Regions from separate parts of the Agrobacterium sp. 16-2014-1-2a genome, predicted to be linked through region 4. Evidence: predicted binding sites of a transcription regulator. Region 4 holds the regulator's gene; each other region holds the start of a gene.
The links. The regulator LexA, encoded in region 4, represses DNA repair genes until DNA is damaged. The targets are predictions, from matches to a motif close to TGTTCNNNNTGTGTTCNG.
Positions count from the first base shown of each region.

Region 1: ruvC (crossover junction endodeoxyribonuclease RuvC) is a predicted target of LexA. The motif match lies at 2,301-2,318, and genes of this name have one in related genera.
Region 2: ACQZ45_RS05730 (energy-coupling factor ABC transporter ATP-binding protein) is a predicted target of LexA. The motif match lies at 1,466-1,483, and genes of this name have one in related genera.
Region 3: ACQZ45_RS07675 (YifB family Mg chelatase-like AAA ATPase) is a predicted target of LexA. The motif match lies at 3,167-3,184, and genes of this name have one in related genera.

Region 1 is NZ_JBNWBX010000003.1:341,345-347,085, forward strand. It holds gene ruvB (Holliday junction branch migration DNA helicase RuvB) at 1-971, opposite strand, end outside; gene ruvA (Holliday junction branch migration protein RuvA) at 1,098-1,715, opposite strand; gene ruvC (crossover junction endodeoxyribonuclease RuvC) at 1,747-2,259, opposite strand; gene ACQZ45_RS13230 (methyl-accepting chemotaxis protein) at 2,508-4,817, shown strand; gene ACQZ45_RS13235 (LLM class flavin-dependent oxidoreductase) at 4,950-5,741, shown strand, end outside.
Region 2 is NZ_JBNWBX010000001.1:1,125,771-1,131,511, reverse strand. It holds gene ACQZ45_RS05740 (biotin transporter BioY) at 1-90, opposite strand, end outside; gene ACQZ45_RS05735 (CbiQ family ECF transporter T component) at 122-727, opposite strand; gene ACQZ45_RS05730 (energy-coupling factor ABC transporter ATP-binding protein) at 724-1,404, opposite strand; gene ACQZ45_RS05725 (winged helix-turn-helix domain-containing protein) at 1,520-2,713, shown strand; gene ribB (3,4-dihydroxy-2-butanone-4-phosphate synthase) at 2,882-3,982, opposite strand; gene aroC (chorismate synthase) at 3,995-5,092, opposite strand; gene ACQZ45_RS05710 (hypothetical protein) at 5,230-5,505, opposite strand; gene ACQZ45_RS05705 (DUF1344 domain-containing protein) at 5,546-5,741, shown strand, end outside.
Region 3 is NZ_JBNWBX010000001.1:1,538,809-1,544,549, forward strand. It holds gene ACQZ45_RS07665 (LysE family translocator) at 1-300, shown strand, start outside; gene cysK (cysteine synthase A) at 457-1,425, shown strand; gene ACQZ45_RS07675 (YifB family Mg chelatase-like AAA ATPase) at 1,542-3,074, opposite strand; gene gshB (glutathione synthase) at 3,260-4,219, opposite strand; gene ACQZ45_RS07685 (cupin domain-containing protein) at 4,464-4,976, opposite strand; gene ACQZ45_RS07690 (sn-glycerol-3-phosphate import ATP-binding protein UgpC) at 5,087-5,741, opposite strand, start outside.
Region 4 is NZ_JBNWBX010000001.1:438,036-443,776, forward strand. It holds gene kdsA (3-deoxy-8-phosphooctulonate synthase) at 1-708, opposite strand, end outside; gene ACQZ45_RS02185 (VOC family protein) at 708-1,589, opposite strand; gene lexA (transcriptional repressor LexA) at 1,801-2,523, shown strand; gene ACQZ45_RS02195 (glutathione S-transferase family protein) at 2,963-3,646, shown strand; gene ACQZ45_RS02200 (ComEC/Rec2 family competence protein) at 3,663-5,741, opposite strand, start outside.

The DNA of each region.
Region 1 (5,741 bases), on a different contig from region 4:
TTCCAGGCAGTACCGGTCAGAACGCGGCCGCGCGGCGTGCGCTGGATGAAACCCTGCTGGATCATGTAGGGTTCTATGATGTCTTCGATCGCATCACGCGGCTCCGACAAGCCAGCGGCGATGGTCTCGATACCAACAGGGCCGCCGCCGAAATTGACCGCGATCATGGTCAGATAGCGCATGTCCAGCTGATCGAGACCCATTTTGTCGACAAGCAACCGCGTCAGTGCTTCGTCGGCAATCTCACGGGTGACGGCTTCCGCCCGTGCCACCTCAGCGAAATCGCGAACCCGGCGCAAGAGCCGTCCGGCGATGCGCGGCGTGCCGCGTGCACGCCTTGCTATCTCGCGTGCGCCATCGTCGGTCATGTTCAGACCCATCAGCCGCGCGCCGCGCCGAACGATCAGTTCCAGCTCGTCGACAGTGTAGAAGGCCAGACGGACAGGAATGCCGAAGCGGTCGCGCAGCGGCGTTGTCAGCAAACCAAGACGCGTGGTCGCGGCAACGAGGGTGAACTTGGAAAGATCGATCTTCACCGAGCGGGCCGCAGGCCCCTCACCGATGATGAGGTCGAGCTGGAAATCCTCCATTGCCGGATAGAGAATTTCCTCGACTGCCGGGTTGAGACGATGGATTTCATCGATGAAGAGCACATCGCGCTCCTCGAGATTGGTCAAAAGTGCGGCAAGGTCGCCAGCCTTGGCGATCACTGGTCCAGAGGTGGACTTGAAGTTGACGCCAAGCTCCTTGGCCATGATCTGCGCCAGCGTGGTTTTGCCGAGACCGGGAGGCCCGACGAACAACACATGGTCCAGCGCCTCGCCACGGTTCTTTGCCGCCTCGATAAACACCTTGAGATTGGCGCGAGCCTCGGCCTGGCCGGTAAAATCGTCCAGCGACTGCGGGCGCATTGTGGTGTCGATATCTTCACCGCGCTTGTCCGCCGAAATCAGTCTGTCCGCATCGCTCATAGAGGGCATTCCATTGTTCTAAACCAATTCAAGAGATGGTCTTCGCCGCTATATCACGACTGTCGCACGAAGGCGCTTCACGAAATTCAGCATCGCACCCGGCTTCGTTCGCTTGCTGCGCGCAGCTTAGCGTGAAAGTTCGCGCAGGCCGAGCCGGATGAGTTTGGCGCTGTCGCCGCCCTCCCCGCCGTTCTTCAGCGCTGCCGCAACGGCATTTGCGGCCTGATCGCGTGAATAGCCGAGATTGGTGAGCGCCGACACGGCATCCGCCACCGGCGCGGAGGCGACACCCTCGCCAAGTTCCTGCTTGAGCCCGATGGAAGCCGAAGCTTCTCCTGCAAAGGCAGGCGCCTTGTTGCGAAGCTCGGTAACGAGGCGCACCGCCACCTTCGGCCCTACGCCCGGCGCACGCGAAATCATCACCTTGTCCTGCAGCGCTATCGCATTGGCGAGTTCAGAAGGCGACAGGGTAGACAAGACGGCCAGCGCCACTTTCGAACCGACCCCCTGCACGCTCTGCAGGAGATTGAACCATTCCCGCTCAAGTGCGGACAAAAAGCCGAACAGCCTCAACTGGTCTTCGCGCACATAGGTTTCGATGAAGAGGACGACCGCTTCACCAGCGGAACCTATTTTTGAGAGTGTGCGCGCCGAGCAATAGGCGACGTAACAAACGCCGTGCACATCCACCAGCACGTAATCCGTACCGATTTCCTCGATGGTGCCTTTAAGTTTTCCGATCATGATGCCGCCCGCTGCAATGAGACTTCAATATTCAACCGGCCGCCAATAGCCGCGCCATCCTGTCGCCGCCGCGATTATGGGCGTGGCAGATTGCGATCGCCAAGGCGTCCGCCGCATCGTTACCCTTGAATTCTGCTTTCGGCATCAGGATTTTCAGCATCATGTGGATTTGCTGCTTTTCGCCGTGCCCAACACCTATGACGGCTTTTTTGACCGCGTTCGGCGCATACTCGAAAACAGGCAACCCTGCCCGCGCCGGAACCAGCATGGCAATGCCGCGCGCCTGACCGAGCTTCAGCGTGGCGACAGCATCCTTGTTCACGAACGTCTGCTCCACCGCCGCCTCATCGGGCTGATAGCTGTGAACGGTATCCGCCAGCCCATCATGCAGCTGGCACAGGCGGGAGGCGAGATCCATATCACCATCCGATGTCACAGTGCCGGAAGCGACAAACCGAAGGCTGTTGCCGAAGGTTTCGATGACACCCCATCCGGTGCGCCGCAACCCGGGGTCGATACCGATGATTCGAATCGTCTTTTGCATAAGCCACCCTATCTTTTCGGCTGCGACCCTGCCAGCGATAAGTGAACAAAACGACAACATTGATCAAATTTGCAGTGCAGCATTTACCTCTGCTTAAACCGCGTACCGCATTGTTCCCGCACAAAATCAAAAAAGGGGAGCTGCGGACATGATGATCCGCAGCGCAATATTTTCGCCATATCAGCCATCCGGTGGCGCCATCAATGCATGGTGCGGGAAGTGATACGGCATTGAGGGCTGCATCGGCCATGCTGAACCGTTTTCATTCCATATCCACCAAAGTGCTCGTGATTTTCCTTGCGCTGATGACGATCTCGACCGGGGCTCTCACGCTTCTCGGCTATCAAAGCAGCAGCGGCGTTCTCGAGGAACAGGCGTCGAAATCCATGGAGAGCATTCTCGTCTTCAGGGGCGACATGCTGCAGGAACGCCTTGAGCAGCTTGAAACGCAGGCGGATTCCATCGCCAAGATCGAATCCCTGCAGATGGCGGTAGTTTCCATGCGCAGCGGCTGGGGCACCGTGCAGAAGAGTTCCGGCGACGCAAAGGCGGAACTGCAACGCGTCTTCGTCAAGGAAAACCCCCACGGAGAGAAAGAAAAGCTCATCAAGCCCGAAAATCCGAGCGGCTTTTATTATTCCACCCATGAAAAAACCCAGACGGATATCGGCGGCTACCTCAAGGGAACCCCATTCAGCGATGTTCTCTTCATCGATCCGGCCGGCACGGTTTATTACTCCTATCTGAAAGGACCGGCTTTCGGGGAAACCGTCACGGGTGGCGCCTGGGCGGATAGCGGCCTTGGGGCTGCTTTTGCGCGCGGAGCCACCAACGCAGGAAAAGCCGTGAACGACGTGGCGCAGACGAGTTTCTCCGGCCTGCGCATCGACGCCGCGACTAAAGAGGCCAGCATCTATTTCGGCATTCCGGTAGTCAAATTCGGTGCGTTCAAGGGCATCGTTCTCTTCCGCGTCAAACAAGAGGTCTTCAGCCAGATCCTCGCGAAAGGCATCTCCGCCGGCAGCTCCGAACAATCCGCGATCGTTTCCGCCGATGGCAAGGTTCTGGGCGTGGACGGCAACGGTCTCGTCAGCCTTAATCCGGCAATCTATGGCTTCCATGCACAAGCACTCAATACGTCCGGCATGACGATCGCCAAGATCAACCGTCCGGACGGCGAAGCCAATGCCTATGCCCGCGCCTTCTCGTTTGCCGGTGAAAAATACCTCGCGGTGGAAAGCATGTTGCGCAGTGAGTTGAACGCCGGTTCCATTTCGATTGCCGGCACGCTAGCCGTCATCGGCCTTTGCGTTCTGGCAGCGATGTGCGCGGCAACCGCCTTTTTTGCACGGCGCCTGTTCGCACCGCTGGAGAAGCTGGCCGGGCTGACCGGCGAAGTGGCGGCAGGCCGTCTCGATGCCGAGATCGGCAATCAGGACCGCAAGGACGAGATCGGCCGCATGGCGCGCGCGCTTGGCAGTTTCCGCGAAAAACTCATTTTGCAGCGGGAAATGGAAGCGACCACGTCCCGCACGCGCGAGGAAGCCGAAACGGCACGCCGCGCACATCTTGCGGAACGAGAGGCCGAGGCCGGCACGCTGCAAATGGTCGTGCGTTCTCTTGACGAAGGGCTGGATCGACTGGCAAGCGGCAATCTCGCCTATCGCATTGAGACTGTCTTCCCAGACGATCTTGAAAGTCTGCGCCACAACTTCAATACGGCGCTTGCAAGGCTCAGCGAGACCATGCAGGCCATCGGCGGCAATTCCGCCGCCGTTCGCGGCGGCTCGGAGGAAATGCGGGTAGGTGCAGACCAGCTCGCTGAGCGCACTGAACGGCAGGCCGCCTCCATTACCGAGACGGCAAGCGCCATCAAGGCAATCACCGAAGCCGTCCGCGACCAGATCGAACGTGCCGAACAGGCAACACGGATCGCCCGCGACGCCAGTACGCAGGCCACTGCGTCCAGCCACGTCATGGAGCAGACCATCGCCGCCATGGAAGCGATCCAGACCTCGTCGCGCCAGATCAACCAGATCATCGGCGTTATCGATGAAATCGCCTTCCAGACCAACCTTCTCGCCCTGAACGCAGGTGTGGAAGCCGCGCGTGCGGGCGAGGCCGGCAAGGGTTTTGCCGTTGTGGCGCAGGAGGTGCGCGAGCTGGCACAACGCTCGGCCGCCGCCGCAAAAGAAATCACCAGCCTGCTGAAGCGCTCCACCGACGAGGTTTCCACCGGCGTGGCACTGGTCGAAAAGGCGGGGGCCTCGCTAACCGGCATCGGCAAGCACGTGCAGACCATCAGTTCCCGCATCGAAGAGATCATGGAATCCACCCGCGAGGAGGCGCATACGCTTGCTGAAATCAACAGCACCGTCACCAGTCTCGACACCATGACCCAGCAAAACGCCGCCATGGTGGAGGAGACGACGGCGGCCATTCACAATCTCGCTTCCGAGGCGGGAGAGATGGACGGCAGGCTCGGACAATTCGTGCTCGCTTCCGACCGGCAACCTCCAGACCATCGCGAAACCCGGCAATTCCGTCGAGCGGGCTAAAAAAATGAAAAGGGGCCTCTTTCGAGGCCCCAATTTTTTTGAACCATCCTTCAATTCTGCGCGACTTCTATGGTAAATCGGGACACGCGCCTTACATCCGCATCAAAGACAGAATTTGTGTAGGAGCGTTGGATGATCCCCTTTTCCATTCTCGACCTTTCGCCAATCGGCGAAGGCGAGAGCGTCAGCCAGGCGCTTGAAAATTCTCGCCGCATGGCGATCAAGGCTGAAGACCACGGTTACAACCGCATCTGGCTTGCGGAGCACCATGGCATGCCTGGTATTGCGAGCGCAGCCACATCGCTCGTGATCGCCCATGTTGGTGCCGCCACGAAACATATTCGCGTCGGTTCAGGCGGCATCATGCTGCCTAACCACTCCCCGCTCGTCATTGCCGAACAATTCGGCACGCTGGCGGCACTGTTGCCTGGCCGGGTCGATCTCGGACTTGGCCGCGCGCCGGGAACCGATATGCGGACGGCAAGGGCGCTGCGCCGCAATCTTGATGCCGGTGCGGAGAACTTCCCGCACGACATCATCGAGCTCCAGCAGTACCTTGGCCAGCCCCAGCAGGATCAGGCGATCCTTGCCGTGCCCGGCATGAATTCGCACGTGCCGCTCTGGTTGCTTGGCTCAAGCACCTATAGCGCGCATCTGGCAGCGGCACTCGGCCTGCCCTATTCCTTTGCGTCGCATTTTGCGCCTGACATGCTGATGGAGGCGATCCATATCTATCGCGAGCGCTTCCAGCCCTCTGCGACGCTGGACAAGCCCTATGTGATGGTTGGAGTGATGGGAGTCGGCGCCGATACCGACGAGGAGGCGCAATATCTCTTCACCTCGTCACAGCAGCAATTCGTCAACCTGCGCCGCAATGTACGCGTCCCGTTCCCCAAGCCGGTTCAGAGCATGGACGACCACTGG
Region 2 (5,741 bases), 690 kb from region 4:
AATGAAACCAAGCGTGATCGGCGGCAAAAGTCCGAGTGCGATGATGATGGCGGAAAACAGCGAGATCAGCACAAGGTCGCGGGTCGTCATGGCTCGGGAACTCCGGATGGTTGTTTTGCCGTCAGCTTTGGCCTCTGAAACCGCGCGCGTCAATGGCGTCGGCAATGGCATCCGCATCCTTCAACGTCATAATGACGAGCGGCACGATGATCGTGGCCAGCCGAACGGGGAGGCCGCGCGCGCGGTGCGCATCGCGCACCGCATGGTAACGATTGACGATCTCCGGCACGAACCGCACGACGAGCCCGACCGCGAGCCCGATATCGGCCGCCTTGACCAGCCCCAGCCTTTCCAGCGGGGCGGCGGCAAGCGCGATTTCGTCCATGAATTGCGAAATGCTGACGGTGATGGTGACGGCGGTGGCGAGAAGCGCCAGTGCAGTCAGCCGCAAAAGATTGACACTCGCATCGTGTACCGGAAGCAGCAGATGGCTGAAGGCGGCAACGAGGAGAATGGTCAGCATCACCGGGCGTAGCCGCAGGCCGATCTCGCGGAATTGCAGCCGCGTCTCGCGCAGAATGGCGGCGGCGACAACGACGGCGCATCCCAGCAAAAGCAGATCGCGGGTGAGAAACAGCGCAATGCTGAAAACCATCAGCGTCACGAGCTTGAGGCGTGGAGAGACGCGGTAGAGCCAGCCCGTGCCTTCGACATGAAGCGACTTCATCGCGACGCAACCTCCAGATAACGTGCCACCGCCTCTTCGGGGTTGGCGTCTGCAACCAGCTCGCCTTCGTGAAAAACCAGTACGCGATCGAAGCCGGAAAGCAGCGGCAGATCATGGGTGATGACGACAAGCGCCTGCGACAGCGCAGCCATTGTCTTTTCAACGGTCGCGCGGTTTTTGAGGTCGAGCTGATTGGTCGGTTCATCGAGAATGAGGATTTGCGGTTCAGTGACCAGCAGGGCGGCCAGCGCCGCCAGCTGCAATTCGCCGCCGGAAAGCTCGTGCGCGCGCCGTTCTTCCAGATGAGCGATACCGAGCCGGGCAAGCACGGCCTTGACCCGCGTTTCTGTCTCCGTCTTGCCGATACCGAGTCGCTTGAGGCCGAAGGCGACATCGTCGCGTATGATCGGCAGGATGATCTGGTTCTGCGGATTCTGGAAGATGAAACCGACTGCCTGCAATACCGCTCTCGCATCTTTGACGGTGTCGAGACCGTTCACCGACACCTTGCCGCGCGTCGGCTTTGTCAGACCATTAATCAGCCGCGCAAAGGTGGTCTTGCCCGAGCCGTTGAGGCCAATGACGCCGATACGCCGTTCAGTCAATGTCAGGGACACGGGCAGTAAAGCCTGCCTGCCCTCGAAGGCGACGCCTGCGGTGTCGAAACGGATTTCCAAGATTGATGCATCCCTCTATCGCTTTCCGGTTCTATATAGTGTCATCAACAGAAGTGAAACAAAGAACAAAAAAAGAACATTGCAATCCTGAAAAAGCCGTCATACCTTCTGCTTTATGACGATCAAGGTTTCAAACGAAGCGGCAAGGCGGATTTTTCTGGCGCGGCAGGGGCTTTGCTCTCCGCCCGGAAAGGCGCTTTCCAAGGATGGCCTGTTGCAGCTCATTACCGATATCGGATTCGTGCAGGTGGACAGTATCGGCACGGTGGAGCGCGCCCATCACCAGATAATATTCTCCCGAAACCAGACCTACAGGCGCGAACATCTGACAGCACTGCTGGAAAAGGACCGCGCGCTGTTCGAGCACTGGACGCATGATGCCTCCATCGTGCCGACCGAATTTTACCCCTATTGGAAGCACCGCTTCCGCCGCCGCGAGCCGATCATTCAGGAGCGCTGGCGCAAATGGCATGGTGAGGGGTTCGATGCGGCTTTCGCCGAGACGCTAGAGCGCATCGCCGCCACGGGTCCTGTTCTGGCGCGTGAGTTAAAGGAGGAGGGGCATCAGTCCGGCGGCTGGTGGAACTGGCATCCTTCCAAGACCGCACTCGAATATCTGTGGCACACCGGCAAGCTTGCCATATCCGGCCGCGTGAATTTCCAGAAGGTCTATGATCTGGCGGAGCGGGTCATTCCCGGCGAGCACCACGAAAGCGAAGTGGAGCATACGCAATTCGTCGACTGGGCCTGCCGGCAGGCGCTCACCCGGCTGGGTTTTGCCACCCATGGCGAAATCGCCGCCTTTTTTGATCTCGTTACCCCGCAGGAGGCGAGGGACTGGGTCAAGAGCCGCCGTGACGAACTGTGCGAGGTCTCGCTTCTCGCAAGCGATGGCGGTGCTGCCCGTCCGTCCTATGCCTTTGCGGATTTCAGCGCCGATGTCGCCAACCTGCCGGAACCGTCGTCCCGCGTTCGTGTGCTGAGCCCCTTCGATCCGCTGTTGCGCGACCGCAACCGCACGGAGCGGCTGTTTGGCTTCTATTACCGTATCGAGGTCTTCGTACCCGAGCCGAAACGGCAATATGGCTATTACGTCTTCCCGCTTCTGGAAGGCGACCGACTGATCGGCCGTATCGACATGAAGGCAGACCGCAAGCGCAGCACGCTGGATGTGCGCCGCCTGTGGCTGGAACCGGGCGTGCGCGCTTCAGCGGGAAGGCTCGAGAAACTAGACGCGGAATTGTCGCGGCTTGCGAAGTTTACGGGGGTGGAGAGTGTGAATTATCTGGAGGGGTGGCGGGATGTGTAATTGCGCCTTGAGCCGGCGACTGCCTCTTCCGTCATGCTCGGGCCCGTCCCGAGCATCTGCAACGGAAAATGTATAGGATGCGTCTGCAGATACTCGGCACAAGACCGAGGATGACGCCGGACGGGCGGAGAGGACGCCAAATCGAAGCGCCCTCGCGACGTCCCTAAATCACCCGATATCCGTTGCCGAAATCTTGATCCCGAAGCCTTCCAGCCCGACATAGTGGCGCTCGCGGGTCGTCATCAGCTTGATCGAGCTGATGCCGAGGTCTTTGAGAATCTGCGCGCCGAGGCCGATTTCCAGCCACTCATTTTCGCGGGAGCGGGCCTGTGCGTGCGCTTCGTCGGGATCACGCGCCTTGCGCCGTCCGTCCACCTGGCCGACGCCGACAGAACCTTCGCGCAGATAGACGATGACGCCGCGGCCTTCTTCGGCGATCTTCTGCATATAGTGCTGCACCGGCTGGCGGTCGCCGAACACGTCGTCAGCAACGTTTTCAGGGTGCAGGCGGACGGGAATATCGACGCCATCGCGGATATCGCCGAAAATCACCGCCATATGCTGCATCCGGTCCCATGGCAGGGAATAGGTATGCGCCTTGGCCGGTCCGAAAGGGGTTTGGATGGTGAAGGAGGATTCCATCTCCACCAGCGTTTCTTTGCGCTGGCGATAGGCGATCAGATCGGCGACCGAAACATGCTTCATGCCGTGTTTTTCGGCGAAATCCAGAACCTGCGGACCGCGCATCACGGTGCCATCGTCATTGACCAGCTCGCTGATGACGCCGATGGGCGGCAGGCCGGCGAGCCGGCAGAGATCGACCGCCGCTTCGGTATGGCCGGAACGCATCAGCACGCCGCCTTCGCGGGAAATCAGCGGAAAAATGTGGCCTGGCCGGGTGAAATCCGACGCGCCGACATTCGGGTTGGCGAGATTGCGCACTGTCAAGGTGCGGTCATCCGCGGAAATACCGGTCGTCGTGCCATGCTTGAAATCGACGCTGACGGTGAAGGCGGTCGTGTGGGCGCTGTCGTTTTCCGCCACCATGGCGTTGAGGTTCAGCCTCTTTGCCTCGTCACGCGGCATGGGCGCGCAAACGATGCCGGATGTGTGGCGCACGATCAGCGCCATTTTTTCCGGCGTGCAATGAACCGCCGAAATAATCAGATCGCCTTCGTTTTCACGGTCGTCGTCGTCGGTCACGACAACGATCTCGCCTGCTTCGAAAGCGCGGATAGCGTCGACGACACGTTTCTGATCATAGGCCATTTCGGATTTACCTCACTTCAACCGGCCGGTCTGGCCACGATCTCTCAAATAATGGTCGGCAACGGTGCAGGCCACCATCGCCTCGCCGATCGGCACGGCGCGGATGCCGACGCAGGGGTCGTGGCGGCCCTTGGTGCGCACATCCACATTGCGGCCGTCGGTGTCGATGGACTGGCGCTCCGTCAGAATGGAGGAGGTGGGCTTGATGGCGAAGCGGGCGATAACGGGCTCGCCAGTCGCGATGCCGCCCAGAATGCCGCCGGCATGGTTCGACAGGAAAATCGGTTTGCCGTCATTGCCCATACGCATCTCGTCGGCATTCTCCTCGCCGGAAAGCTCGGCCGAGGCAAATCCCTCGCCAATCTCCACGCCCTTGACGGCGTTGATCGACATCAGGCTAGAGGCAATATCCTGATCGAGCTTCGCGTAGATCGGCGCGCCGATGCCGGCCGGAACACCTTCCGCCACGACTTCGACGACCGCGCCGATCGACGATCCCGCCTTGCGGATACCGTCAAGATATTCTTCCCATACCGGCACCATCGCCGGATCGGGGCAGAAGAACGGGTTCTGATCGACCTGGTCCCAATCCCAATTGTCGCGGTTGATCTTGTGTTTGCCGATCTGCACCAGCGCACCGCGCACGTTGAGGCTCGGTACCACCCTGCGGGCGATTGCGCCTGCGGCAACACGCGCCGCCGTCTCGCGGGCGGAAGAGCGTCCGCCGCCGCGATAATCGCGAATGCCGTATTTCAGATCATAGGTGAAGTCGGCATGGCCAGGGCGGAAGCTGCGGGCAATCTCGCCGTAATCCTTGGAACGCTGGTCGGTATTTTCGATCAGCATGGAGATCGGCGTGCCGGTGGTTATCATCGTCTCGCCGTCCTCATCCAGCATCACGCCGGACAGGACTTTGACGATGTCATCTTCACGGCGCTGGGTGACGAAGCGGCTTTGGCCGGGCTTGCGCTTGTCCATCCAGTGCTGCACCTCGGCAAGCGTGAAGCGGATACCGGGCGGGCAGCCGTCCACCACGCAGCCCAAAGCGGGCCCATGGCTTTCGCCCCAGGTGGTAACGCGAAAAAGATGACCGAAGCTGTTATGCGACATATTTCTCTAGACCGGAAAACGAGGGCGCGCCTGCGGACAGGGGCCGTTTAAAACAAGCGGATTTGTCATAGTAGAAAATCGGACCAAGGCAAAAGCCTTTCTTTCATCGCAAGTCCGATAAGAAGGTGACGCACCGTTCACGACGCCGAGCAGCGCGGAAAACGACAGGCGTAACGATGGCTGACGACTGGCCGGATGAATGATTCGGCGGAAACGGCGCAGGGTTTTCCAGGTGACAAAAGTTTAAAGGTGCTGGTGTTTTCCACGCTGTTTCGCGGTTTTCCAATATTGCCGGGAAATGCGGTGTAAAAATCACTAACGACTTGAACGTGATCCAAAATCCGTTCATCAATTGGGCCGAAAATGTCATGGTTGCGGGCAATTTCCGCCACATTCGAAAGGCAATTCTTCATGCATGTAAGGTTTTCACGCAAATTCACGAAAGCTAGATCGATGCGTATGATGATTGCCGCCCTTCTGGCCACCGCCAACTTGCTTATGCCTATCAACAGCTACGCCCAAAGCGTCGATGTCGAGGGAACGATCAGCAAGATCGACGTGAATGCGCTGACCATTACCTTGAACGACGGCAAGAATTACCGTGTGCCGGAAGAGTTCAATTTCGAAGGCCTGAAGGCAGGTGTGAAGG
Region 3 (5,741 bases), 1.1 Mb from region 4:
AGCATTCCCATGTCGTTTCTGTCCGGACTGCTGATCACGCTGGGTAATCCAAAAACCATGCTGTTTTATGTGGCGCTAGTGCCGACGCTGATCGACATCCGCATGATCGGCCCATCGGAATATGCGACACTTCTGGCGCTGACCTTCATCGTATTGATGGCCGTTCTCCTGCCTTACATCCTGCTTGCTGCCAAGGCGCGCAACCTCCTGAAACGGCCAAGTGCGTTGACGATCCTCAACCGCACCGCGGCGGGAATTCTGGCGGGAACGGCGACCGTGATCGCGATCCGCAGCACCTGAAACGATTTCGTGCATTTGCCTGATTTATCGTGAATTTTTTCCGGTAATCAGACGATATTAGGACGAACGTTCGCTGGTCTGACAAGACTATTGCTCCTATTCTGCCGCTGAAATCTTGCGGCCACACATCGTGTGGCCTTCATACAGGAGAGCATCATGCCCGAAGCCAGAAAGCCCGGACGCGGACGCGTCTATTCCTCCATCACCGAAACAATCGGCGATACGCCGATCGTGCGGCTGGACAAGCTGGCGAGGGAAAAGGGCGTGAAGGCCAATCTTCTCGCCAAGCTGGAGTTCTTCAACCCCATCGCCTCCGTGAAAGACCGCATTGGCGTTGCCATGATCGAAGCGCTGGAAGCCCAGGGCAAGATCACCCCCGGCAAAACGACGCTGGTTGAACCGACCTCCGGCAACACGGGCATTGCGCTAGCCTTTGCCGCCGCCGCCAAGGGTTACAAGCTGATCTTGACCATGCCGGAAACGATGTCGGTCGAACGCCGGAAAATGCTGGCCTTGCTGGGCGCGGAACTGGTGTTGACCGAAGGCCCGAAGGGCATGAAGGGCGCCATCGCCAAGGCACAGGAACTGGCCGAAACCCTGCCAGACGCGATTATTCCGCAGCAGTTCGAAAACCCGGCAAACCCGGATATTCATCGCAAGACGACGGCCGAAGAAATCTGGAACGACACCGAGGGTGCTGTCGATATTTTTGTTTCGGGCATCGGCACGGGTGGCACTATCACCGGTACGGGCCAGGTGCTGAAATCCCGCAAGCCGGAGGTGAAGGTCATTGCCGTCGAGCCAGCCGACAGCCCGGTTCTTTCCGGTGGCAACCCCGGTCCGCACAAGATCCAGGGCATCGGCGCCGGTTTTGCACCCGCGATCCTCGACACTGGAATCTATGACGAAATCGTCACCGTGACCAATGACGACGCTTTTGAAATCGCCCGTCTGGTGGCGAGGCTGGAAGGCGTACCCGTCGGCATCTCCTCGGGCGCGGCACTCGCAGCGGCAATCAAGGTCGGCGCACGTGAGGAAAATGCCGGCAAGAATATCGTCGTCATCATTCCCTCCTTCGCGGAACGTTACCTTTCGACCGCTCTTTTCGAAGGGCTTGGGCTTTAAGCCGTTCCGCTTCGGTCAGGCCGCAAACGCGCGCCTGACCGCAATGACCGATTGTGCCGCCGGCCATCCGCCAGCGGCACAATTGTTTTAGCCGGTAAAGGGCGAAGGAACGCCTCTTATGCCGCCGCCGTCAGTCCTTCACCGGCAATGCGGTATGAAATGGCTTCGGCCACATGTATACGTCCGACAGTTTGTTTGCCGTCCAAATCAGCCAATGTGCGGGCGACCTTGAGAATGCGATGATAACCGCGTGCGGAGAACTTCAACCGTTCGGCAGCATCGCGCAGCAATTGCAGCCCGGACACATCGGGCTCCGCATATTTTTCGATCAGCGTTGTCGTGCAGCGAGCGTTGGTGCGAATGCCTGAAAAGCCCGCCGCAGCATAACGCTCCTGCTGCGCAAGGCGGGCGCGAGCGACACGGGCGGCCACCACCGAACTCGGTTCGGCAGTCATGGGACGGATGAGGTCAGTGGCGGAGACGGCGGGAACGTCGATGCGAATATCGATGCGATCCATCAGCGGGCCGGAAATGCGGGCCTGATAATCTGTCATGCAACGTGGCCCTCTGGCGCAAGTGAAACCCGGCTCCCCCGCTCTGCCGCACCGGCAGGGGTTCATCGCAGCGACAAGCTGGATTTCCGCCGGATAAGTGACGCGGTGATTGGCACGGGCAACGATGCATTCGCCCGTTTCCAGCGGCTGGCGCAGCGCATCCAGCACCTGAGGCGCAAATTCCGGGAACTCATCGAGGAAAAGAACGCCGTGGTGGGCAAGTGAAGCCTCACCCGGCTTGGCACGCAGCCCTCCGCCGATAAGCGCGGCCATGGTGGCGGAATGGTGTGGCGTGCGAAACGGTCTGCGGTCCGACAGCTTGCCGCCGGACAATTGGCCGGCGATGGAGTGGACCATGGACACTTCCAGCAATTCCGCAGCCTCGAGCGGTGGCAGAATTGAGGGCAAGCGCGCAGCGAGCATGGATTTACCGGAGCCGGGCGGGCCAACCATCAGCAGATTATGGCCACCGGCCGCTGCCACTTCCAACGCGCGCCGGGCCGTCTCCTGTCCCTTGATATCGGCCAGATCCGGCAAATTGACCGGATTGGCGCGGATGGCGGGCATCGGGCGGGAGAGAAGCTGGGTGCCGCGAAAATGGTTGGCAAGCGCAATAAGGCTGCGTGGGGCGAGAATATCGATGCCAGCCCCGGCCCAGGCTGCTTCCGGCCCGCTATCAGCCGGGCAAATCAAACCCTTCCCGAGCGCATTGGCACCGATGGCCGCGGGCAGAGCGCCCGAAACCGTGCCGATGGTGCCATCGAGATTGAGCTCGCCGAGAACCACATATTGCCCGAGCGCTTCCGCCGGGATCGCTCCCAACGCGGCCATGAGACCCAAAGCGATCGGAAGATCGAAATGCGATCCTTCCTTGGGCAAATCCGCAGGCGCAAGATTGACCGTGACTTTTTTTGCCGGCAGCGCCAGACCGGAGGCATGGAGCGCGGCCTGCACCCGCTCCCGGCTTTCCGCCACCGCCTTGTCCGGCAGGCCGACGATCTGGATGCCGACCTTTCCGGGTGCGACCATCACCTGCACCTCGACCGGCACACCCTCTATTCCCTGAAATGCAACCGTATTGACCCGTGCCACCATGGCCTGCCCCCGCAAACCGGCCACAACATCAAAGCATTATGCCCCGATGGCGGCCACTCTCAAGTAACCTGCCACAGAGCAAAGAATAAAACAAGAACATTAAGCGAACAATTTCGCGCGAACGGTGTATTTCAGTTGTATAGAGTTGTGCACGCGGAACAAACGCAGGTGGCGAGGAAATTGCCTCAGAACTCCTGTGCTTCGCGCTTTTTCTCGATCGCATCCCACAACAGGCTCGCCACATCGGCACCGCCGAATTTCTGCACTTCACGAATGCCTGTCGGTGAGGTGACGTTGATTTCCGTGAGGTAATCGCCGATCACATCGATGCCAACGAACAGGAAACCGCGCTCGCGCAGGGCGGGGCCGATGCGGCGGCAGATTTCCTTCTCACGCGCGGTGAGTTCCGTTGGCTCCGGGCGGCCGCCGGCATGCATGTTGGAGCGGGCATCATTTTCCGCCGGCACGCGATTGATCGCGCCCACGGGCTCGCCATCCACCAGAAGGATACGCTTGTCGCCCTTGCGAACATCCGGCAAGTATTCCTGGGCGATATAGGGTTCGCGGAACATCTGACCGAACATTTCCAGCAGCGATGAGAAATTGCGGTCGTCCCGCGCGGAATGGAAGACGCCTGCGCCACCATTGCCATAAAGCGGCTTGAGGATGATATCGCCCATTTCATTGCGGAAGCGGGCGATTTCAGAGACATCCTTGGTGATCAGCGTCTTCGGCATCAGATCGGCGAATTCGGTGACGAAAATCTTTTCCGGCGAGTTGCGGACCCAGGCGGGATCGTTGACAACAAGCGTTTTGGGATGAATGCGCTCGAGCAAATGGGTCGAGGTGATGTAGGCCATGTCGAATGGCGGATCCTGGCGCAGATGAATGACATCCATGGTCGAGAGATCGACCCGCTCCGGCTCCGAGAGCGAAAAATGGTCGCCCTTGATATCGCGCAGTTCCATCTGTTCGACGGTCGCGTAGATTTTGCCATCGCGCATGGAGAGGCGTTCGGGCGTATAGTGAAACAGCCGGTATCCACGTGCCTGCGCCTCAAGGCTCATGGCGAAGGTGGAGTCGCCGGCGATATTGATGCCGGAGACATGATCCATCTGGATCGCGACGTTCTTGATCTTCGCCATGCGCATCTTCCTCTTGCAGCATGCGGACGCTTCGCGGTTCCGCCGTGCCCATTGCCTCGTCTGTTCGCGATTCCCCGCAGGACCGGAAGAGACCCGGAAATGCTTCAGAAAACCCTGAAGATGTAGGGCAGCGACCATTCAAACGCAACTGCTGCGAGGGGTGCTTTTTGTGAGTTTTATTGAACCTTCAGAATTCCGCAGGTGGCGCTGCGCAGAGCCCCACCTGACGGAGTGTTTTACCAGTTCAGGCCGCCAGCTTGTAGGAACGACCGGCAAACAGCTTGTTCTTGACCCGGTAGGCGAGAGCCAGCGCCGTGGGGAAAGGGCGGCGCATGAAGGCAACCTTGCGGACATACTCATCCACCCGCCAGGTGGCCCATGTTCCCGCGCGGAAATAAGCGACGTCACCCACCCGCAGGATACTGACTGTGCCGTCTTCCGCCGTCACATGCACCTCACCCTCAAGGATATAGACGGTCTCGTCCCAACCGAAGAACCAGCGGAACTCGCCCGCCGTACAATCCCACATGGCTGTGCTGGACGCGCGGTCTCCGCTTCTGGAATGATCCGCCGCACGCGCCTGAGGATCGCCGGAAATGATCCAGTCGGGGTTGATGGGGGCCGGCTGCAGCCGCAAATCGGTGCAGGACGCGCTAACCACGCCCTCGTCTTTTGTCCGGCGCATAGAGGCCGGCAATATCGGCACTGTGCGGATCGCCATGGTCGCAGCCGCCGCGAACATCATCTTTAAAGGCATATTAGAAAACCCCCGTGAAATATTGGAGATCTTCTATCATCGGGATCGTAACGAAGCGGTTTTGACAATCGGCGCAATTTTAGTCATCGCGCCGATTTCTTATCGTCCACTCAGGCCGTTGCCAGCTGCACGGGCTGCGCCACAGCCTGCTCCGCGTTGCCGGCTATGCGCTTGCCGGTCTCGCTGGAGAAGAAGTGCAGCTTGTCCGGAGATATGGCGACCGACAAGGTAGCCGGAATCTCGACCTCCGGCGAAAACGCCACAGTCAGGTTCTGGTCGCCGATCATACCGTGGATAAGACGCTGCGAGCCGAGTTCCTCGATATACTCGACGCGTAGCGAAAAACCGGGCTCACCTGCCGCCGCCAGGCGGAAATCTTCCGCCCGCATGCCCACAGTAACCGGGCCGGAGGTGGGGGCGAAACCGTTGAGCGCGATCAGCGACGGCCCGACGGCAAGGCTATCCCCATGCAACTCGCCGTTCAGCAGGTTCATGGCGGGAGAGCCGATGAAGCTTGCGACAAAGGTGGAAGCGGGGGTGTGATAGACCTCAAGCGGTGCGCCGATCTGTTCGATGCGGCCGCCGTTCAGCACCACCAGACGGTCTGCCAGCGTCATGGCTTCCAGCTGATCGTGCGTGACGTAGATCGAAGTGGTGCCGAGACGCTTTTGCAGGCGCTTGATCTCGCCGCGCATGGAAACGCGCAGTTTGGCATCAAGGTTGGACAGGGGCTCATCAAACAGGAAGGCCGCCGGTTTGCGCACG
Region 4 (5,741 bases):
AACCGCAACGGCCGCACGCGCCAACGTCTCGACGAATTCGCGCTGGCCACCTGTGGAGCCGCCCTGCCCGCCCGGTTGCTGCACCGAATGGGTGGCATCGAACACGACAGGTGCGCCGAGCGCTGCCATGATCGGCAAAGAGCGCATGTCGGAAACCAGCGTGTTGTAACCGAAGGACGCACCGCGCTCGCACAACATCACATTCGGATTGCCGCTCTCATTGAGCTTGGCAAGCACGTTCTTCATGTCCCAGGGCGCCAGAAACTGGCCTTTCTTGACGTTGATGACGCGGCCGGTTTTGGCGGCAGCAACGAGAAGATCGGTCTGGCGGCTGAGGAACGCCGGAATCTGCAGCACGTCCACTACCTCGGAAACGATGGCGCATTGCTCTTCCGTGTGGATGTCGGTCAGAAGAGGAAAACCGAATTCCTTTTTGAGATCGGCAAAAACCTGCATCGCGTTATCCAGGCCGATGCCGCGTTTTCCGGAAAGCGAAGTGCGGTTCGCCTTGTCGAAAGAAGACTTGTAGACAAGCCCTACTCCCAGCTTGTCGCAAAGCTCCTTCAGGACGCCAGCGATCATGAAGGCATGTTCGCGGCTTTCCATCTGGCAGGGACCGGCAATCAGCGAAAACCGCTCGGTATTCGAGAAGGAAACCTTGCTGGCGCCGTCGCCGGCAGTGACTTTAAGATTGTTCGTAACGCTCATCATTTTTCCTCGAAGGCGAAGGCAACACCCTGACCGGGTGCTGCGGGCACCACCAGACGGCCGTCCGCTTTTGCGCAGGACACGCCATTAGCAGCAAGCACCGCCTCTGTCACGGCAAGATCGTGTGACGAAAAGACGATGCCCGCGCCGCGCAATCCGCATTCGTTGCCATCCTGAGCATTCAGGGTCTGCCCGCCGAAAGGCGGTTTTCCGGTCAATCTGATGCTGGCATTGCCGGTCGCGAAAACCATATCACCGCCCGGAGACCTTTTGCCTTCACAGCCAAACACTGTCTCGATCAGGCCCGCCACCTTCATATTGCCGCCGGAAAACAGGACGATTTCACTCAGGCCGGTGACACCATTGGCGTGGCGCTCCAGCATGGTGCGATCGCCCGGAAGGGCTTGAAGCCGTTGACAACTGAACAAAAAGAAATCCGCGGCCGCCCCGCTTGCAGCAAAAGCCAGCCGGAACGCCGCCTCGCCTTGCGAGCCATCCGGCATACGAACAGGCCGCGAAAACTCGAACACATCGCCCGCCGAAAGGCCGGCTGCCCGAAACCGCTCATGGTCAACCAAGGCGTCTTCAGTCCTGGCGACAAGAGCCGAAAAACCCTCCTGCCCGTCCCGTTGCCGGAAGGCCACATCCCTGCCGGTGAACACATCACCCCTCTCTATTGACGCATTATATTTAGCCGAATCAGCAATTGCGAGCGGCTCCAGATAGGTGCCATCGGCGAAAAATACGCAGGCATTTTGGGTGCCGAAAGGATGCAGAGCCTCCGGCGCAACCGTAAAGCCAAGACTGACGAGGCGCTTCACGGCGACGCCTATGACTTCCACGGGCAAAACGAGATGGTCAACGCTATAGGGTTTCGTCATGAAAATGTATCCTGCTGGCCTTCCGCCCGGAGCATGTCGGGACGGTTTTGACCGCACAAAAGCACAATTGCGTGCTATGAGGCAAATCATCACAGCAACAGATGGCACCTTCACGAAATTTTAGGGGATTGCAGAACACATATGGAACATATAGTGTTCGTTCTGTATTTGTTTCGCGACTTCCACTACGATTCTAAAGGGTGTTTTCCTCATGCTCACGCGCAAACAGCAGGAATTGCTTCTCTTCATTCATGAACGAATGAAAGAGTCCGGCGTGCCGCCCTCCTTCGATGAAATGAAGGACGCACTCGATCTTGCTTCGAAATCCGGCATCCACCGCCTGATAACCGCTCTCGAAGAGCGCGGGTTCATTCGTCGGCTACCAAATAGAGCTCGGGCGCTGGAAGTCATCAAGCTGCCCGAGGCTTATACGCCGGGTGCAAGGCCGCAGCGCGGCTTTTCGCCAAGCGTTATCGAAGGCAGCCTTGGCAAGCCCAAAACGCCGGAACCGGCCCCTGCCCCCAAGACGCCGGCCAACGATCTGGGCGGGGCTGTCACCGTGCCGGTCATGGGCCGCATCGCTGCGGGCGTGCCAATTTCCGCCATCCAGAACAACACCCATGATGTGGCAGTGCCAGTAGACATGCTTGGCACGGGCGAACATTACGCGCTTGAGGTCAAGGGTGATTCGATGATCGAGGCCGGCATTTTCGACGGCGACACAGTCATCATCCGCAACGGCAACACCGCCAATCCCGGGGACATCGTTGTGGCTCTGGTGGATGACGAGGAAGCCACGCTGAAGCGCTTCCGCCGCAAGGGAGCCTCCATTGCGCTCGAGGCGGCAAACCCAGCCTATGAGACCCGTATCTTCGGGCCCGACCGGGTTAAAATTCAGGGCAAACTGGTGGGGCTGATCCGCCGCTACCATTGATCTTATCGAACCGAACGTATTCACTTTATAATAGGCGTCATCGTGAAGATGGCGCCTATATTGGGTTTGGCTTTTTCCAAACGTGGCGGGCTTTTGCGGGTGCACGAGGATATGCGCCATCCAGCCTATGCGCGTTGCCCTTTCTAAACTGAGTTCCTGCTCCATAAAGATGCTTCGGTTTCGCTACAGGCGTGGTGGCGAATGGGCTGCTCGCTGTAATTGTCGAAGCGATCCCATCCGCTGTTTTTTAGCGACGTTGTTCTGTCGTGTTGCACAGTCAGTTTTAGTCGTCACCAAAGGGTGACTTATCGCAAGGCGCGCTCTCAGCGGCCCCACATCACCATTCATCAACGGCGTTTATGGGAGCCATGGATAATTTTCGATATTCCGTGAACGCTTGGCAGGTGTAGAAATACGCGTCATATCCGGGAGATACGCCATGTACGATCTTTATATAGCCAACAAGAACTATTCTTCATGGTCGCTGCGGCCGTGGGTATTGATGCGCACGCTCGGTATCGCCTTCGATGAAAAGCTCATTCCGTTCGGCGAAGGCGTCTCTTTCTCCTCCTTTTCGCCGACGGGCAAGGTGCCCTGCCTGGTCGACGAGGGTATGACGGTTTGGGAAACGCTTTCGATCGTCGAATATCTTGCCGAAAGACACCAGGGTGTCTGGGCAAGCGACAAGCATGCGAGGGCCTGGTCGCGTTCGGCCGCAAGTGAGATGCATGCCGGCTTTTCCTCGCTGCGCAATCTCTATCCCATGTCGGTGGGCATTCGGGTCAAACCCAGGGGCGGCGATGCCGGACTTAAGGCCGATATAAAGCGGATCGATGCGTTGTGGAGCGAGGGTCTTACAAAATTCGGCGGGCCATATCTTGCCGGTCAAAAGTTCACGGCGGTCGATGCTTTCTTCTGCCCGGTTGCATTCCGTTTCCAGACCTATGGCAGCGCGGATCTTTCGCCAGCAGCGAAAGCCTATTGCGACCTGCTGCTCGCCCTGCCTGCCATGCAAGAATGGTACGAGGCCGGTTTGAAGGAGAGCTGGCGCGACGCTGGTCATGAAGAGGAAGTTGGCGGGATCGGCGAATTGACTGAAGATTTGCGCGCCAAGGCCCGATGATCCATGCTGGCGGCAGTCATTGCGACGCCGCCAGCAGCCGGATGATGGGCTGCGGCAGATCACGGTCGAAACGTCCGCTTTTCCAGTCGTAATAACGGTGCTGGCTCCAGGGCCTGTCCGTTCCGGCGATTGCGGCGCGCAGCCCGCTCACCACACCCTCCTCCCTCTTGTCAGCAAAATCTATTTCCACAGAACCGAGACGCCGCAAGATGTCACGGCTGAGCAGGAGTGCACCCGAGCGGCACTGCGAAAAAGAGGTTCTGCGGGAAACAACGACGATATCGGCAATATCGCAGGCTTTTCCGGCGAAGCGGCCATCTTTCAGAACGACGACCCACTCTCCGCTTGCGGCGCTCGCTACGCACCATATGTCTTTCCTGCAGGTGAAGACGCCAGCTTTGGCGCCTTTGAGCGCCGCCGTCATCTCGCGTACCACCACAGCCATGTCTTCCGGCGACAGTTTCGATCTCGAGTCAGAACCAGCATTATTTGCCATGCTCTCACCATTTATAAAATCTGGCGGCACGGTTTTTTCCGGCAGCAGCAGCGCCCTTTGCCACTGTCCGTAAACGAAGCCCTGCGGACGGGCTTTTGTGGTTGAGACCTTGCCGTCCTCCAGGAGTGCTACCAAGTCGCCGTCCTCGTGAATCAATAGATCCGGCAGATCACGATAGGCCGTAACTGCCGACACGCCGAAGGCGAAGAGCAGAAACGGGATGCCAAGAAGCGCAAGCTTGCTTCGCAGCAATGTCAGCAGCAGGAAACCCACCGAAGCCAAACCGATAAACCATCCATGCGGACGCCCCGTCGCTGCGCTGCCGCCCCAGGAGGCCACCTCGTTTGCAACCTCGATGACGAGTGCCATGCCATAACCCATGATCTTCAGGAACGGCGCATCGAGCCCGAAGGGCAGCAGCAGCATGGCGATAAGAGCGAATGGCATGACGATCAGTGACATGAGCGGCATTGCAGCCAGATTGGCGAACAGTCCATAGGTGGTGACACGGTGAAAATGTTCGGCCGAATAGATCGCCGTCGAAAGGCCCCCGATCAACGACGTCGTGATAACGCCGCCAATGACCGCGCCCATCATTTCCGCCACCTTCAGCCATGCGGGCTTGCGCCCGATGAACAGCCGTTCGCGGTCCGTGCGCCAACGGCTCCAGAAGGCATAGGCGGAAACAAGCGCTATGGTGGCCGCAAATGACATCTGAAAACTGGGACCCATGATTTCCGAGGGCGAGAAAGCCAGAATGATCAGGGCGGAAATGGCAACGTTTCTGAGGCTGAGTGATGGCTGATCGAAAAGGACCGCAATCAGCATCACAGACATCATCAGCCAGGCGCGCTCGGCGGAAACGGCGAAACCGGAAATCAGATAATAGGCGAGCGTCATCAGCAGTGCCGCGAAAGCCGCGATCTTCTTGACCGGCCAGCGCTGCGCAAAGGCGGGAAACAGGCTGAAAGCCAGTCTCAAGCCAACAAAGAATATGCCGGAGGCCAGTGCCATGTTGAGCCCGGATATGGCAACGATATGGGCAAGGCCGGAGAGCCGCAACGCCTCCATCGTCTCCGCCGATATAGCCTGTCTCTCATCGGTGATGATGGAGGCGGCGAAGGCTCCGGCATCACCGCCGATGGTGGTGCGGATGCGTTCGGCAATTGCGCTGCGAAGGCCGTAAAGCCGCATATCGGCCCATTCCAACCAACCCTTGTCAGGCCTTGCGTCACCAACGGGTGATACAAGCGCATCCGGTGATTTATAAAAGAAACCGGTCGCGCCTATGCCTTTGAAATAGGACGTGAAGGCGAAGTCGTTCAGTCCCGGCAAGGCCGGGCCGGATGGCGGCGAGAGGCGGACCTTGCCGCGAAGGGTTGCGCCGAGTGCGATCGGCTCGCCTCCGCCACGCGAAAGCACCGATATCCTCTGCGGCGGACGCGACAATGTCGGGTCCGCTGTTGCGGTCAGATCGACGACATATCGCCAGTAGCCGCGTGCATCGACCTCCCGGCGCGCCACGGTGCCGGTGATGGTGGTGGTGACGGGGGTATCCAGCACCACGGTCCCTGCCCGTCGGGTTTCTAAATCGGCCAG